One region of the Streptomyces sp. NPDC047886 genome, then DNA from elsewhere that is predicted to be linked to it. Evidence: riboswitches for the same ligand, from Rfam matches in the RefSeq annotation. Region 1 holds a riboswitch; the other holds the start of a gene.
What was found. Region 1 has a riboswitch for glycine ahead of gcvP (aminomethyl-transferring glycine dehydrogenase). Riboswitches for the same ligand answer to the same signal wherever they lie in the genome.

Region 1 (7,260 bases):
CTCCGCCAGCCGCTCCTCCAGCTCGCGGATGAGCGTCAGATAGCCCTGCGCCTGGTCGACCGGCGCGAAGGGGTGGACCTGGGCGAACTCCGGCCAGGTGACCGGCTCCATCTCGGTGGTCGCGTTCAGCTTCATCGTGCAGGAGCCGAGCGGGATCATGCCCCGGTCCAGCGCGTAGTCGCGGTCGGCGAGCTTGCGCAGGTAGCGCAGCATCGCGGTCTCGGAGCGGTGGGCGTGGAACACCGGGTGGGTGAGGTACGCGTCGGTGCGCAGCAGCGCCTCGGGCAGCGCGTCCTCCGTCGCCGCGTCCAGGGCCTCGATGTCGCCGGCCACACCGAAGGCGCCCCAGACGGCCGCGAGCTGGGCGCGGCCGGTGGTCTCGTCGCAGGCGGCGGAGACATGGTCGGCGTCGACCAGGCGGATGTTGACCCCGCCCTCGCGGGCGGCGGCGACGATCTCGGCGGCCCGGCCGGGCACACGGGCGGTCACGGTGTCGAAGAACGAGCCGTGGACGACGTCGACGCCACCGGCGCGCAGGCCCTCGGCGAGGATCGTCGCATAGCGGTGGGTACGGCTCGCGATCTCCTTGAGGCCCTCGGGGCCGTGGTAGACCGCGTACATGCCCGCCATGACGGCGAGGAGCACCTGGGCGGTGCAGATGTTGCTGGTGGCCTTCTCGCGGCGGATGTGCTGCTCACGGGTCTGCAGCGCCAGCCGGTACGCCTTGTTGCCGTCGGCGTCGACGGAGACGCCGACGAGCCGGCCGGGCAGGCTGCGGGCGAAGGCGTCGCGCACGGCCATGTAACCGGCGTGCGGGCCGCCGAAGCCCATCGGGACGCCGAAGCGCTGGGTGGTGCCGACGGCGATGTCCGCGCCGAGCTCGCCGGGCGAGGTGAGCAGGGTCAGGGCCAGCAGGTCGGCGGCGACGGTGACGATCGCGCCGAGCTCATGGGCCCGGTCGATGAGCGGCTTGATGTCCCGGACCGCGCCGGAGGCGCCCGGGTACTGGAGCAGCACGCCGAAGACGCCGCGCTCGGCGACCTCGGCGGGGATGCCCTCGCTGAGGTCCGCGACGACGACCTCGACGCCGGTGGGCTCGGCGCGGGTCTCGATCACGGCGATGGTCTGCGGCAGCGCGTCGGCGTCGATCAGGAAGACACCGTTCTTGACCTTGCCGACGCGGCGGGCGAGCGCCATGGCCTCCGCGGCCGCAGTGCCCTCGTCCAGCAGCGAGGCGCCGGACGTGGGCAGACCGGTGAGGTCGGCGACGACGGTCTGGAAGTTGAGCAGCGCCTCGAGGCGGCCCTGCGAGATCTCCGGCTGGTACGGCGTGTAGGCCGTGTACCAGGCGGGGTTCTCCATGACGTTGCGCAGGATGACGGGCGGCGTGAACGTGCCGTGGTAACCGAGACCGATCATCGGGGCGAGGACCTGGTTGCGGTCGGCGAGGGAACGCAGCTCTGCGAGGACCTCGGCCTCGGTGCGCGCCTCGGGCAGTCCGAGCGTCTCGGCGCTCTTGATCACGTCCGGCACCGCGGCAGCCGTGAGCTCGTCGAGCGACCCGTAGCCGACCTGCGCGAGCATCTTGGCGCGTGCCTCGGCATCGGGCCCGATGTGACGGTGCTCGAAGGGTGTGCCTCGCTCCAGCTGGGAGAGCGGAATACGGTTGGCGGTCATGTACGGAGGCCTCCTGGTCGATACGACCTGCGAGGGGCACCACGGCGCGGGTGCCCGGACGGCCTCCCCCTCTGTCATCTCAACCTGAGAGCTTCACCGGGCACGCCAGAGGCGCGTCCGGCTTTCACCGTCGGTGAGAGCGGATGCCGTCCGACGCCCGCCCTGCTTTCCAGAGTGACCTCGTCCGTGCGGTACAGGGTGCCTGAGAGATTCCGGGGAGGATTTGCTCCTTCGGCGCCTCCGAAAGGTTTCTCCGGAGGACTCTCCCGCACGGGGTCAGCAGCCGATTGCCAGCGTACCAGCGAGGTTCCCGCCCGATCCCTCGAGTGGCCGACGTCACCGATGTGCACTTTCGTAGTGATGTGGAGCCTCTGCGACCCGTGGGAGGGACCGTGCAGACCGACATCGATCCGCGCAGCCTGATCGGCCGCAAGACCTTCGACCGCGACGGCCACAAGATCGGCACCGTGGACGAGGTGTACCTGGACGACGCGACCGGCCGGCCCGAGTGGGCGGCCGTGCGCACCGGTCTGTTCAGCCGTGACGCCTTCGTCCCACTGGAGCCGAGCGACCTCGTGGACGGCGCCCTGCACGTCCCGTACGAGCGGTCGCTGATCAAGGACGCGCCCGACTTCGGGGTGGGCCGCCATCTGTCGCCGGAGCAGGAACTCCAGCTCTACCACCACTACGGACTCGACCTCCCCGTGCCGTCGGACGACTCATCCGCCCCCTCTCCGCCTCCCGACCGGGACTTCGGCAAGCTGGCGGGCCAGGACGACTGACCCTCCCCCGGGCCCTCGTCCCGGCCGCCCTCCGGGTCCTCTCCGCCCTCCCGCGGTACGAGCGGCAACGGGTCCGACAGCTCCAGCTCCGGGTCGTCCGTCCGGAACGTCCGCACCCTCCCCGGTGGCGAGCCCGGCTGCTCGAACCGCACCGTCACGCGGCCGAGACCGCTGCCCTGCACCCACCCGGGACCGTGGACGGCGTGCCGTACGTCATGCCCGGCCGGCCACCGCCGCTCGGCCACCGGCCCGCCGCCCCCCGCGTCCACCGCCCCCGTCCCCGCGCCCGCACCCGTCCCCACGCCGGTCACACCGTCCTGGCCGTCCCCTCCGCCCACGCCGGGCGCGTCGGCACCCGCACCGCTCCCTGGAAGCTCCGCCAGCCCCCCGCCCCCGGCCTCCTGGCGGTCACCGCCCTCGTCCCCCGCCGCCCCGGCTTCGCCCACGGCGGTCTCCGCCTCCGCCGCCGCGGCCTGCGCGAACAGGTCCTCCTGCGTGTAGTCGGCCAGCCCGCTCACGCCCACGCCGAGCAGCCGGACACCGCCCGTGGTGTCCACGGCGTCCAGGAGCCGCGCCGCCGCCTCCCGGACGACGGCGGGGTCGTCCGTGGGCCCGCGCAGCGTCTCCGACCTGGTCAGCGTGGAGAAGTCGTACCGCCGTACCTTGAGCACTACCGTGCGGCCCGACCGGCCCGCCTCCCGCAGCCGGCGCACGCACCGGTCCGCGAGCCGCTCCACCTCCCACCGCACCCGCACCCGGTCGTGCAGGTCCACGTCGAAGGTGTCCTCCACCGACACCGACTTGGCGTCCCGCTCGGCCACCACGGGCCGGTCGTCGTGACCCAGCGCCATGTGGTGCAGCGCCACCCCGTGCGCCTTCCCCAGCAGCCGCACGAGCTCGTCCTCGCCCGCTTCGGCCAGGTCCGCCACCGTGGTCATCCCGGCCCGCCGCAGGTGCTCCTCCGTCGCCGGGCCGACCCCGGGGAGCGTCCGCACCCCCATCGGCCCCAGCAGCGCCCGCTCCGTGCCCGGCTCGATCAGCACCAGTCCGTCGGGCTTGGCCTGCTCGGAGGCGATCTTCGCCAGCATCTTGGACCCCGCCAGTCCCACCGACCCGGTGAGACCGGTCACGGCGAGGATGTCCCGGCGCAGCCGCTCACCGGCCTCGCGGGCCGTCGCCGCGTCATGGGCGGATCCGCCCGCCTCCAGGTCCACGAACGCCTCGTCCAGGCTCAGCGGCTCCACCAGCGGGGACAGCCTCCCCAGCAGCTCCATGACCTGCTCGCTCACCGCCCGGTACAGCGAGAACCGCGGCACCAGATACGCGGCGTTCGGCGCGAGGCGCCGGGCCTGCGCCATCGGCATCGCGGAGTGCACCCCGAAGCGTCTCGCCTCGTACGAGGCGGTGGCGACGACACCACGCGGACCGAGGCCCCCGACCACGACGGGTTTCCCGCGCAGACTCGGCTTCGCCGCCTGCTCGGCGGCGGCGAAGAAGGCATCCATGTCCAGATGCAGGATCGTCGGCGCGGCTCTCACACCACCGATGCTCCCGCACACCACTGACAATCGGCCCGTACGCCCGTACGAAACGCCGTGCGGGCAGGGGTCGGTTCGCGCTTCAGACGGCCTTGTCGCGTCTGCGTCTGGCGAGTTCGTCCGTGGGGTTGTGCCCGACGAGGGTCTCGCCGGTGTCGACGCGTTCGCCGTGGAGCTGCGAGAGGGCGGCCTCGACGTCCCGCCAGACCACGCCGACGGCGATCCCGAAGATGCCCTGGCCGCCTTGGAGGAGGTCGACGACCTCGTCAGGCGACGAGCATTCGTACACCGTCGCGCCGTCGCTCATCAGCGTCATGCGTTCCAGGTCCCGCAGGCCGCGGCCGCGCAGATGCCGGACCGCCGCCCGGATGTTCTGCAGGGCGACACCCGTGTCCAGGAACCGTTTCACGATCTTGAGGACGACGACGTCACGGAAGCTGTAGAGGCGCTGCGTGCCCGACCCGTAGGCGGGACGGACGCTGGGCTCGACCAGTCCCGTACGGGCCCAGTAGTCGAGCTGGCGGTAGGTGATGCCGGCCGCCGCACACGCGGTGGGACCCCGGTATCCGACAGTGTCGGTCTCGGGTGGCGAGTCGGCCGCACTTCCATGAAGCGGGTACGGCCCGTTCTCCCCCGGACTCTGCCCGGGGAGACCCCCTGCCGTACCGTCGCCGCTGCTGATCACGCCGACCCTCCGTCCTTGACCTGCCTCCTCGACGGTAGGCAGTCACCAGGGGTGCGTCAACGATCGCCACACTCGCCACGCCGAGTGATAATCACCCTGAGAGTGGTTTCCCGTGTCCCAGAACCGGGAAAGGCTACTCGAATGTGCCGAAAGCGACGTCACCGGACGGACGCGTCATCGATGCCGGGCTTCAACGATCGCCGGGCGTCGTCGATGTGGCCATGACGGCCCGGCGTCACTGGTTGCTGGTCCCGAAGTCCTCCGGGGAGATCTGGTCGAGGAACTCGCGGAACTTCTCCACCTCGTCCTCCTGCTCGTCCGGGATCGCGATGCCGGCGTCGTCCAGCACGCCGTCACTGCCGTAGATCGGCGTTCCCGTGCGCAGCGCCAGCGCTATGGCGTCGGAGGGCCTGGCGCTGACCTCGACCCCACTGGCGAAGACCAGCTCCGCGTAGAACACCCCTTCCCGCAGGTCCGTGATCCGGACCTCGGTGAGCTCCTGGCCCACGGCTTCGAGGACGTCCTTGAAGAGATCGTGGGTGAGCGGCCGCGCAGGGGCCATCCCCTGCTGGGCGAAGGCGATCGCCGTCGCCTCCCCCGGACCGATCCAGATGGGGAGGTACCGATCGCCTCCCACTTCACGCAGGAGCACGATCGGCTGGTTGGAGGGCATTTCCACCCGGACACCGACAACATCGAGCTCGTTCACACAGCAACCCTAGGACGTGCCGGACCGGTTTGGGTAGTCGGGCTGCCCCAAGATCAGTGGAACCTGACCCCGAGGGCCGTACGGACCAGTGCCGCGTGGAGCCGTACGGACAGGGCCGCGAGCTCCCTCACCGTCGCCTCGGCATGGGCTCTGGTCTGCGGATTGCGGTGCCGGCGCAAGGGCGCCACCACCTGTTCGACGAGCCCCGCCTCACGATCCGCGGCGGCCTTCACCGCCCGCAGATGGCGCGGCTCCAGACCGAACCGGCCCAGATCCGCGACCAACCTCGCCACGGTCACCGCCTCGGCGTCGTACCCGCCGTCGGCCGCGGGCACGATCAGCCCGTACGACTCCCACTCGGCGAGCTCGGCCTCACCGACCTCGGCCGCGGCGAGCAGCTCCTCCCGGCCCACCCGGGCGGCCGTGGGCCGGTCCTGCTCGGCGTCCCACGGGGCGCCCTCCGGCGGCTCCCCCGGGGGGCTCTGCGCGGGGAGCTGCACCTGTTCACCGCGGGCGAGCGCGTCCAGGTGCTCCCGGATGACCTTGAGCGGCAGATAGTGGTCCCGCTGCATCCGCAGGATCAGCGCCAGCCGCTCCACGTCGTGGCGACTGAACTTCCGGTACCCGGAAGCCGTCCTCTGCGGCTCGACGAGCCCCTCAGCCTCCAAGAACCGGATCTTGGAGATGGTGACTTCGGGGAACTCCTCACGCAGCTGGTTGAGCACCGTACCGATGCTCACCAGCCGGTCGCCCGCGTCGGCGGTGCCGTGTCCGGCACCGCCCGTCGGTGTTCGCAGCATGGACCTTCCTTGAGGTTCCCCCGGACGAGTCCGGAGGAGGGTCACACACCCCGCTGGCTCGCGTAGAAGACCAGCCGGTACTTGCCGATCTGCACCTCGTCGCCGTTGGTGAGCAGAACCGAGTCGATCGGCTCACGGTTGACGTAGGTGCCGTTGAGGCTGCCGACGTCCGCCACGGTGAAGCTGCCGTCGTGTCCCCTGCGGAACTCCACATGACGCCGCGACACCGTCACGTCGTCAAGGAAGATGTCGCTCTGCGGGTGGCGCCCGGCCGTGGTCAGATCACTGTCCAGCAGGAACCGGCTGCCGGAGTTCGGACCGCGCCGCACCACCAGGAGCGCCGAGCCGAGCGGCAGCGCGTCCACGGCCGCCTGCGCCTCGGGCGACAGCGACGGAAGCTGCGTCTGGCCGGTGGCCTCCGAGTCGTACGCCTCGAGACCGGAGATCGAGATGGTCGACGTCGTCTCGGACGCACGCTCCGCAGGAGCTCCGCCACGCAGCGGCGCGCCGCAGTGGGAGCAGAACCGGCTGGCCTCGGCGTTGCGGTGGCCGCACCTCGTACAAACCGGCATGGACGCATCCTCCTGCCGCGGCTGACCCGCGTGTGCGCTGGTCGCATACGGATCGGAGGCAAATCCTCCATCCGCACTCGAGGTTGATGGTTCCCCGAAACCTATGCGGCCGGGACCGGCAGGGTCAACAGAAGACGCGCCCTGTCCGTCCGGAATGTCACCGCCCGGACCAGCGACCTCGTCACGGAACAGTGGGCGCTCGCCGCCCCGCTGCTCCTCGTTCTCACCGTGGCGCGGCGCGCGGTGCCGGGCGCTGCCGCCGTCCTCGCGTGCGCTCTTGCCGAACAACTTCCCAAACAACTTCACGGGCGATTCCCCTTGAACGAAACAGACCCGCCCGTGGGGCAGGACGAACCCTGAATGAACACACCTGCCGACCCGGACATCTTCACAACGTCCGTATCCTCCGGACAGTTTCCACCACACACCACGGTCATGGTGCGCCGACCCCCCGCAACCTCCTGACCCGAGGCGTATCCGGCGGATCTCACCGCGCT
Region 2 (7,260 bases), on a different contig from region 1:
CTTTTCGCCGTCCTTGCCGCGCTCGCTGGCGCAGCCCGTCGCGATCAGACCGACGGCGACCGCCGCGGTGACCGCCCGGACGGCGCGGGACTTGAGTATTCGCATGGGCCACCCCTGGTTTGGCCTAGTGAACGAGGTCTTGACCGGCCGAACACTACCCACGGGTGGCCGGGCGGAGAACAGTCCGGATAGCGGTGATACCTAGTCGAGACCCGGACACTCGCCAAACCGGTGGGATACGGGACAACGGTGGCGGGCGCGTTAACACCCCGGAAATCTACGCGAGTTCAGCAGGGCGTTTTCGGAACGCCGCGCTCCGCGCCGCCGCGCGCCCGTCACCACGGACGACCACGGCGGGTGATCAGCCGTGTCGTGGCGGGTAGCCGTAGCCGGGGGCGGGGGGTGCGGCGGGTACGGCGCCGTGCGCCTCGCGGTCGTAGAAAGGCCTCGTGTTCGCCCGCAGCCACATCGCCACCGGGTCGTACGCGTCGGACATGGCGACCGTCGAGACGGGCAGGCCGTCGGGGACGGCGGCGATCGAGTGCCGCATCATCGCGTGGACCGCGTCGACGGACGTCTGGCTCGTGTCGTACAGGTCGAGGCCGATCGCGAGGTACGGGGAGCCGAGCGAGGGCTGCACCCAGGCGCGCCGCAGCGAGCGGACGGGGGGCGTGCGGTGGGCGTTCTGCGTGAGCAGCGCGTAGAACTGCGGGAGCTCGATGGCCGGGTCGCTGAGCCTGAGCGGTCCGGCCGGCATCCGGTCCAGGCCGGTGGCGATCCGCCGCAGGTCGGCCCACGGGACCCCGAGGCCGCCGCCGGGCGCGTGCGGGTTGAGCCAGATGCCCCAGCGGTCGGGGTAGAGGGCGGCCGCCACCTCGCGGACGGCGACGACCTCGTGGGCGCGGTTCCAGCCGGAGGCGGCGAGCTCCTGCGCGGAGGTGACGCACGGGGCGTATCCGAGGCCGTCGACGTCCATGTTGCCGTACTGGGCGTCGGGGGAACCGGCCGTGCCGTGCCAGAGCAGCATCCAGACCTGGCCGTCGGCGAGGGCCTGGAGCAGCGCCTCGTACGCGTCATAGCGTCCGGGCGTCACCTGTCGCAGCATGCTCTCCACCTGCCCGGGAGCCCTGGACTCCGCTCGGGCAGGGGAGCCCCCACCGGCCGCTTCGGTGCCTGACGCGCTCACCCTGGATCCCGCCCCTCTTCCGTCTCGTCCACCGGACCACCGGTCCACCGGTGGACCGGACCAGCTTAAGCGGCGTCTCCGTCAGGAGCTGTGCTCGCGGCGGTAGAAGGGGCGCACCTTCTCCAGCATCCAGTCGACGACCGGGTCCTGTGCCGCGTCCAGCAGCACCAGATTGACCGGCCACGGCACCTGGACGCGGCCCAGCGCCCGGCCGAGCGCGTCCATGGGCGCGGTGCGGTCGGGACCCTCGAAGGACGAGACCTGGACGCCGACGAACAGGGCGGGCGCCTCGCCCTCGACGCTGGCCAGGGCGCGCCGCGCCGTGAGCACGACGCCCGCCGCCTCGAACTCGGCGCCGGCGGCGGCCAGGAAGTCCACCGGATCCTCCTGCCAGTCGGGCTCGAACAGCCGCACCCGGGCGCCGCTCGCGGGGCCGTCCAGCGGGGTGCGGCCGGCCCGGCACAGTTCGGCGACGGCGGCCGGCGGGAGGGGGATCCCGACGGCGCCGCCCGGGTTCACGGCGATGCCGAGCTGCGGGGGCAGGCCGCGGGCGAACTCGACGGCGGGTGCGACGGTGTACGCCATGTGGTCGCCGACGCACGCGCGGAACTGGGCCTCGGAGCTGAACACCGGGACGTACGGCTGCCCGTCGGGCTCCAGCGTCAGCGTCGGCAGGTCCAGGTCGGGGCTGTCGGGGCCGCCGCCCCTGGGCAGGGGCACCCAGACGGCGCTACGGCCCAGCACCTCGACGATCCGGCCTCCGGCGGAGGGGTTGCCGAGGGAGGCGGCGAGCACCTCTTCGAGCTCGTTGCCCGGCCATGCGGTGTCCACTGGTGCGCCCCCTGGTCCTGGTTCCCGGTCCCGCGTGTCCGCGGCGTGCGGCAGCACCCTAACGCGGCGGTCCGGAGAACGTGATCCGCGTCAGGGCCGTGGCCGCCGGGCGGTCCAGGAGCACCGCCGACGCGCAGCCGCCCGGCAGGACGCCCCGCTCGGCGTCCCTGACCAGCCGCCCGACGGCGGCCCGGTGCCGGGCGAAGGCGTAGCCGGACACCCCGCGGCCCCGCTCGCGCTGGCCCTCGCGGGCGGTGCGGGGCGTCACGTCGAGCAGGAGCAGGTGCAGCGACCGGCCGCGGCGGCGGGCCTCGCGGGCGAGCCAGCGGCGTACCCACGCCTGTGTGCCGCAGTCGTGGACGACGACGCTGTCGCCGGAGCGCAGCGCCCGCCGCAGTCCGGCGTAGTGGGCGATCCGTACGAACGGGCGGTAGACCGCGTAGGGCAGGAGGCGGGGGAGGCGCCGCTCCCACTGCTCCCGGGCGTCCTGCGAGTCGACGGCGCAGCCGGCGGCCGCCCGCGCGATCAGGGTGGACTTGCCGCTGCCGGGGAGCCCGGAGACCACCACGAGGTCGCCGGGGGCGAAGGCGAGCTCCTGGGGGCCGCGTCCGGCCCGCCCGCGCAGGTCGCGCAGGACCGCGACGGTGGGAGCGGCGGGAACGGTGGGAGCCGTGGGAGCCGTGGGAGCCGTGGGAACGGTGGGAGCCGTGGGAACGGTCACCGGGGCGCCCACGGGGCGGGCTGCCGCCCCGCCCCCGCCCGCCACCTCTCCGGCCGTCCCCGCGGTCGTCGCGTACACACCGGACCGGTGCAACGTCATCGCCCTCCCCCTTGCTCGGCTCCCCGACCCTTGCCCAAGAAGTGTAAAGAAAGGGTAATAAGGAACAAGTGATTTGCCGATCGGACCCCTCGTGCAATGATGTCCGCGCCAGGCGCAGTCAACCGCATGCGCCGACAACCGCATACCGGCCGATCGAATCCGCGCGGGAGAGTCCCGGGTCAGGTCAGGTCCGGGCGCCGAAGGAGCAAGTTCCTCCCTTGAATCTCTCAGGCCCCGTACCGCACGGATGAGGCAGATCTGAAAAGCGAGCCCCCGCTTCGAGCGCACGCGTTCGAGCACGGGTGCTCCACCCAAGGTGCAAGCCGACCGACCCCTCAGGGTCACGGCGAACCTCTCAGGTTCCGATGACAGATGGGGAGGACCGTCCTCGCCAGCCATGCCCCGGACCTGGGAGCCCTTCCATGAGCCCTGCCCCCCGTCTGACCGCTCTCGACGCCGTGCACCGTTCGCTCGGCGCGACCATGACCGACTTCGCCGGCTGGGACATGCCCCTGCGCTACGGCAGCGAGCGCGACGAGCACAACGCCGTCCGCACGGCGGCCGGCCTGTTCGACCTGTCCCACATGGGTGAGATCACCGTCACCGGACCGCGCGCCGCCGACCTGCTGGACCACGCGCTCGTCGGCAACATCGGCGGCGTCGGCGTGGGCCGCGCCCGCTACACCATGATCTGCCGCGAGGACGGCGGCATCCTCGACGACCTGATCGTGTACCGCCTCGGTGAGAGCGAGTACATGGTCGTCGCCAACGCCTCCAACGCCCAGATCGTCCTCGACGCGCTGACCGAGCGCGCGGCCGGCTTCGACGCCGAGGTGCGCGACGACCGTGACGCCTACGCGCTGCTCGCCGTCCAGGGCCCCGAGTCCCCCGGCATCCTGAAGTCGCTGACCGACGCCGACCTGGACGGCCTGAAGTACTACGCGGGCCTGCCGGGCACGGTCGCGGGCGTGCCCGCGCTGATCGCCCGCACCGGCTACACCGGCGAGGACGGCTTCGAGCTGTTCGTGGCGCCGGAGCACGCCGAGAAGCTGTGGCAGGCGCTGACCGAGGCCGGCCGGGACGTCGGCCTGATCCCGTGCGGCCTGTCCTGCCGCGACACGCTGCGCCTGGAGGCGGGCATGCCGCTGTACGGGCACGAGCTGACCACCGGGCTCACCCCGTTCGACGCGGGCCTGGGCCGAGTCGTGAAGTTCGAGAAGACCGGTGACTTCGTCGGGCGCACCGCCCTGGAGGCCGCCGCCGAGCGCGCCGCGACCAACCCGCCGCGCAAGCTCGTCGGCCTGATCGCCGAGGGCCGCCGGGTGCCGCGCGCCGGTATGGCCGTGGTCGCCGGCGGACAGGTGATCGGCGAGGTCACCTCGGGAGCCCCGTCCCCGACGCTGGGCAAGCCGATCGCCATGGCCTACGTGGACGCGGCGCACGCCGCGCCCGGCACCGCCGGCGTGGGCGTCGACATCCGCGGCACCCACGAGCCGTACGAGGTCGTGGCGCTGCCGTTCTACAAGCGCCAGAAGTGACACGCTCGCGAGAAGGCTCGCCTCCAGGCTGCCGGCTCGCGGCACTCGCGGTGCCGGACGTGATCCCGCGCACTCCCTCCCCGTTCACCACCACTCCCCCGCGTACAGGAGAATTCAGGTCATGAGCAACCCCCAGCAGCTTCGTTACAGCAAGGAGCACGAGTGGCTGTCGGCCGCCGAGGACGGCGTGTCGACGGTCGGCATCACCGAGCACGCGGCGAACGCCCTCGGCGACGTCGTGTACGTGCAGCTCCCCGAGGTCGGTGCCACCGTGACCGCGGGCGAGACCTGCGGTGAGCTGGAGTCCACCAAGTCGGTCAGCGACCTGTACTCCCCGGTCACGGGTGAGGTCGTCGAGGCCAACGAGGACGTGGTGAACGACCCGTCGCTGGTGAACACCGCTCCGTTCGAGGGCGGCTGGCTGTTCAAGGTGCGCGTCGCGGACGAGCCGAAGGACCTGCTCTCCGCCGACGAGTACACCGAGTACGCCGGCTGACCCGAGAACACCCACCAGACCCCTAGGGACCGCGTGATGTCGCTTCTCAACACCCCTCTCCACGAGCTGGACCCGGACGTCGCCGCCGCCGTCGACGCCGAGCTCCACCGCCAGCAGTCCACCCTGGAAATGATCGCCTCGGAGAACTTCGCTCCGGTCGCGGTGATGGAGGCCCAGGGCTCCGTTCTCACCAACAAGTACGCCGAGGGCTACCCCGGCCGCCGCTACTACGGCGGCTGCGAGCACGTCGACGTGGTCGAGCAGATCGCGATCGACCGCGTCAAGGAGCTCTTCGGGGCGGAGCACGCCAACGTGCAGCCGCACTCCGGGGCCCAGGCCAACGCCGCCGCCATGTTCGCCCTGCTGAAGCCGGGCGACACGATCATGGGCCTGAACCTGGCCCACGGCGGTCACCTGACCCACGGCATGAAGATCAACTTCTCCGGCAAGCTCTACAACGTGGTCGCCTACCACGTCGGCGACGACGGCCGGGTCGACATGGCCGAGGTCGAGCGCCTCGCCAAGGAGTCCAAGCCGAAGCTGATCGTCGCCGGCTGGTCCGCCTACCCGCGCCAGCTCGACTTCGCCGCGTTCCGCCGCGTCGCCGACGAGGTCGGCGCGTACCTGATGGTCGACATGGCGCACTTCGCGGGTCTCGTGGCCGCGGGCCTGCACCCGAACCCGGTGCCGCACGCCCATGTCGTCACCACCACCACGCACAAGACCCTGGGCGGTCCGCGCGGTGGCGTGATCCTGTCGACACAGGAGCTCGCGAAGAAGATCAACTCGGCGGTCTTCCCGGGTCAGCAGGGCGGCCCGCTGGAGCACGTCGTGGCGGCGAAGGCGGTGGCCTTCAAGGTCGCGGCGAGCGAGGACTTCAAGGAGCGCCAGCAGCGCACCCTCGAGGGCGCGAAGATCCTCGCCGAGCGCCTGATCCAGGCGGACGTCGCCGAACACGGCGTCTCCGTCCTGTCCGGCGGCACGGACGTCCACCTGGTCCTGGTCGACCTGCGCGACAGCGAGCTCGACGGCCAGCAGGCGGAGGACCGGCTCCACGAGCTGGGCATCACCGTCAACCGGAACGCCATCCCGAACGACCCGCGGCCCCCGATGGTCACCTCGGGTCTGCGGATCGGCACGCCGGCCCTGGCCACGCGCGGTTTCGGCACCGAGGACTTCACCGAGGTCGCCGACATCATCGCCGAGGCGCTGAAGCCGTCGTACGACGCGGACGCGCTCACGGCGCGGGTCACGGCACTCGCCGCGAAGCACCCGCTTTACCCTGGCCTGTAAGCGTTACGTACGTTACAGACCATTTGCGGGGCACCGCGCACACTGGACGGTGAGTGCGGTGCCCCGCTCCATGCCCCGCACGACACGCGGTGCCCGCGCGGGCTCCGCCCCCGACACCCGATCCCCCTCCCTCCCCGCCTCTCCCCCTCTCCCCCTCCCCCTCTCCCCTCTCCCCTGAAGCCCCTCCCCTGCACCACCCCGGCAGACAGCGGCGTCTACCAACCAAGGAGTTCCCCGTGGCCATCTCGGTCTTCGACCTGTTCTCGATCGGCATCGGCCCGTCCAGCTCCCACACGGTCGGCCCCATGCGCGCGGCCCGCATGTTCGCGCGCCGGCTGAAGAACGAGGGCCTGCTCGCCCACACCGCGTCGATACGGGCCGAGCTGTACGGTTCCCTCGGCGCCACCGGCCACGGCCACGGCACGCCGAAGGCCGTCCTCCTGGGCCTGGAGGGCAACTCGCCCCGTACCGTCGACGTCGAGACCGCCGACGACCAGGTCGAGCGGATCAGGAGCGAGAAGCGCCTCGACCTCCTCGGCGTGCACGAGATCGGCTTCGACTTCGACACGGACCTGGTCCTGCACCGCCGCAAGGCGCTGCCGTACCACGCCAACGGCATGACCCTGTGGGCGTACGACGCCGAGGGCGCGACCCTGCTGGAGAAGACGTACTACTCGGTCGGCGGCGGGTTCGTCGTGGACGAGGACGCCGTCGGCGCCGACCGGATCGTGCTGGACGACACCGTCCTGAAGTACCCGTTCCGCACCGGTGACGAGCTGCTGCGCCTCACCCGGGAGACCGGCCTGTCGATCTCCGCGCTGATGCTGGAGAACGAGAAGGCCTGGCGGACCGAGGACGAGATCCGCGAGGGCCTCCTCGACATCTGGCGCGTCATGCAGGCGTGCGTGGCGCGCGGCATGTCCCGCGAGGGCATCCTCCCCGGCGGTCTGAAGGTCCGCCGCCGCGCCGCGAACACGGCGCGGAAGCTGCGCTCCGAGGGCGACCCGCAGGCGCTGTCCATGGAGTGGATCACCCTCTACGCGATGGCGGTGAACGAGGAGAACGCCGCGGGCGGGCGCGTGGTGACCGCCCCGAC

Region 2: linked by a shared signal. The riboswitch ahead of gcvT (glycine cleavage system aminomethyltransferase GcvT) and the one ahead of gcvP (aminomethyl-transferring glycine dehydrogenase) in region 1 are both predicted to bind glycine.

What each region holds. Positions count from the first base shown of each region.
Region 1 covers NZ_JBIDCF010000012.1:5,777-13,036, reverse strand. Annotated here, with positions in the region: gene gcvP (aminomethyl-transferring glycine dehydrogenase) at 1-1,677, opposite strand, end outside; glycine riboswitch at 1,857-1,956, opposite strand; gene ACGF5U_RS28620 (PRC-barrel domain-containing protein) at 2,070-2,459, shown strand; gene ACGF5U_RS28615 (DNA polymerase IV) at 2,363-3,997, opposite strand; gene ACGF5U_RS28610 (MerR family transcriptional regulator) at 4,080-4,679, opposite strand; gene ACGF5U_RS28605 (bifunctional nuclease family protein) at 4,918-5,391, opposite strand; gene ACGF5U_RS28600 (MerR family transcriptional regulator) at 5,445-6,191, opposite strand; gene ACGF5U_RS28595 (FHA domain-containing protein) at 6,233-7,189, opposite strand.
Region 2 covers NZ_JBIDCF010000002.1:279,815-287,074, forward strand. Annotated here, with positions in the region: gene ACGF5U_RS06995 (ABC transporter substrate-binding protein) at 1-105, opposite strand, end outside; gene ACGF5U_RS07000 (enhanced serine sensitivity protein SseB C-terminal domain-containing protein) at 362-1,186, opposite strand; gene ACGF5U_RS07005 (enhanced serine sensitivity protein SseB) at 1,268-2,017, opposite strand; gene ACGF5U_RS07010 (AAA family ATPase) at 2,076-2,837, opposite strand; glycine riboswitch at 2,992-3,089, shown strand; gene gcvT (glycine cleavage system aminomethyltransferase GcvT) at 3,260-4,375, shown strand; gene gcvH (glycine cleavage system protein GcvH) at 4,497-4,871, shown strand; gene glyA (serine hydroxymethyltransferase) at 4,908-6,164, shown strand; gene ACGF5U_RS07030 (L-serine ammonia-lyase) at 6,401-7,260, shown strand, end outside.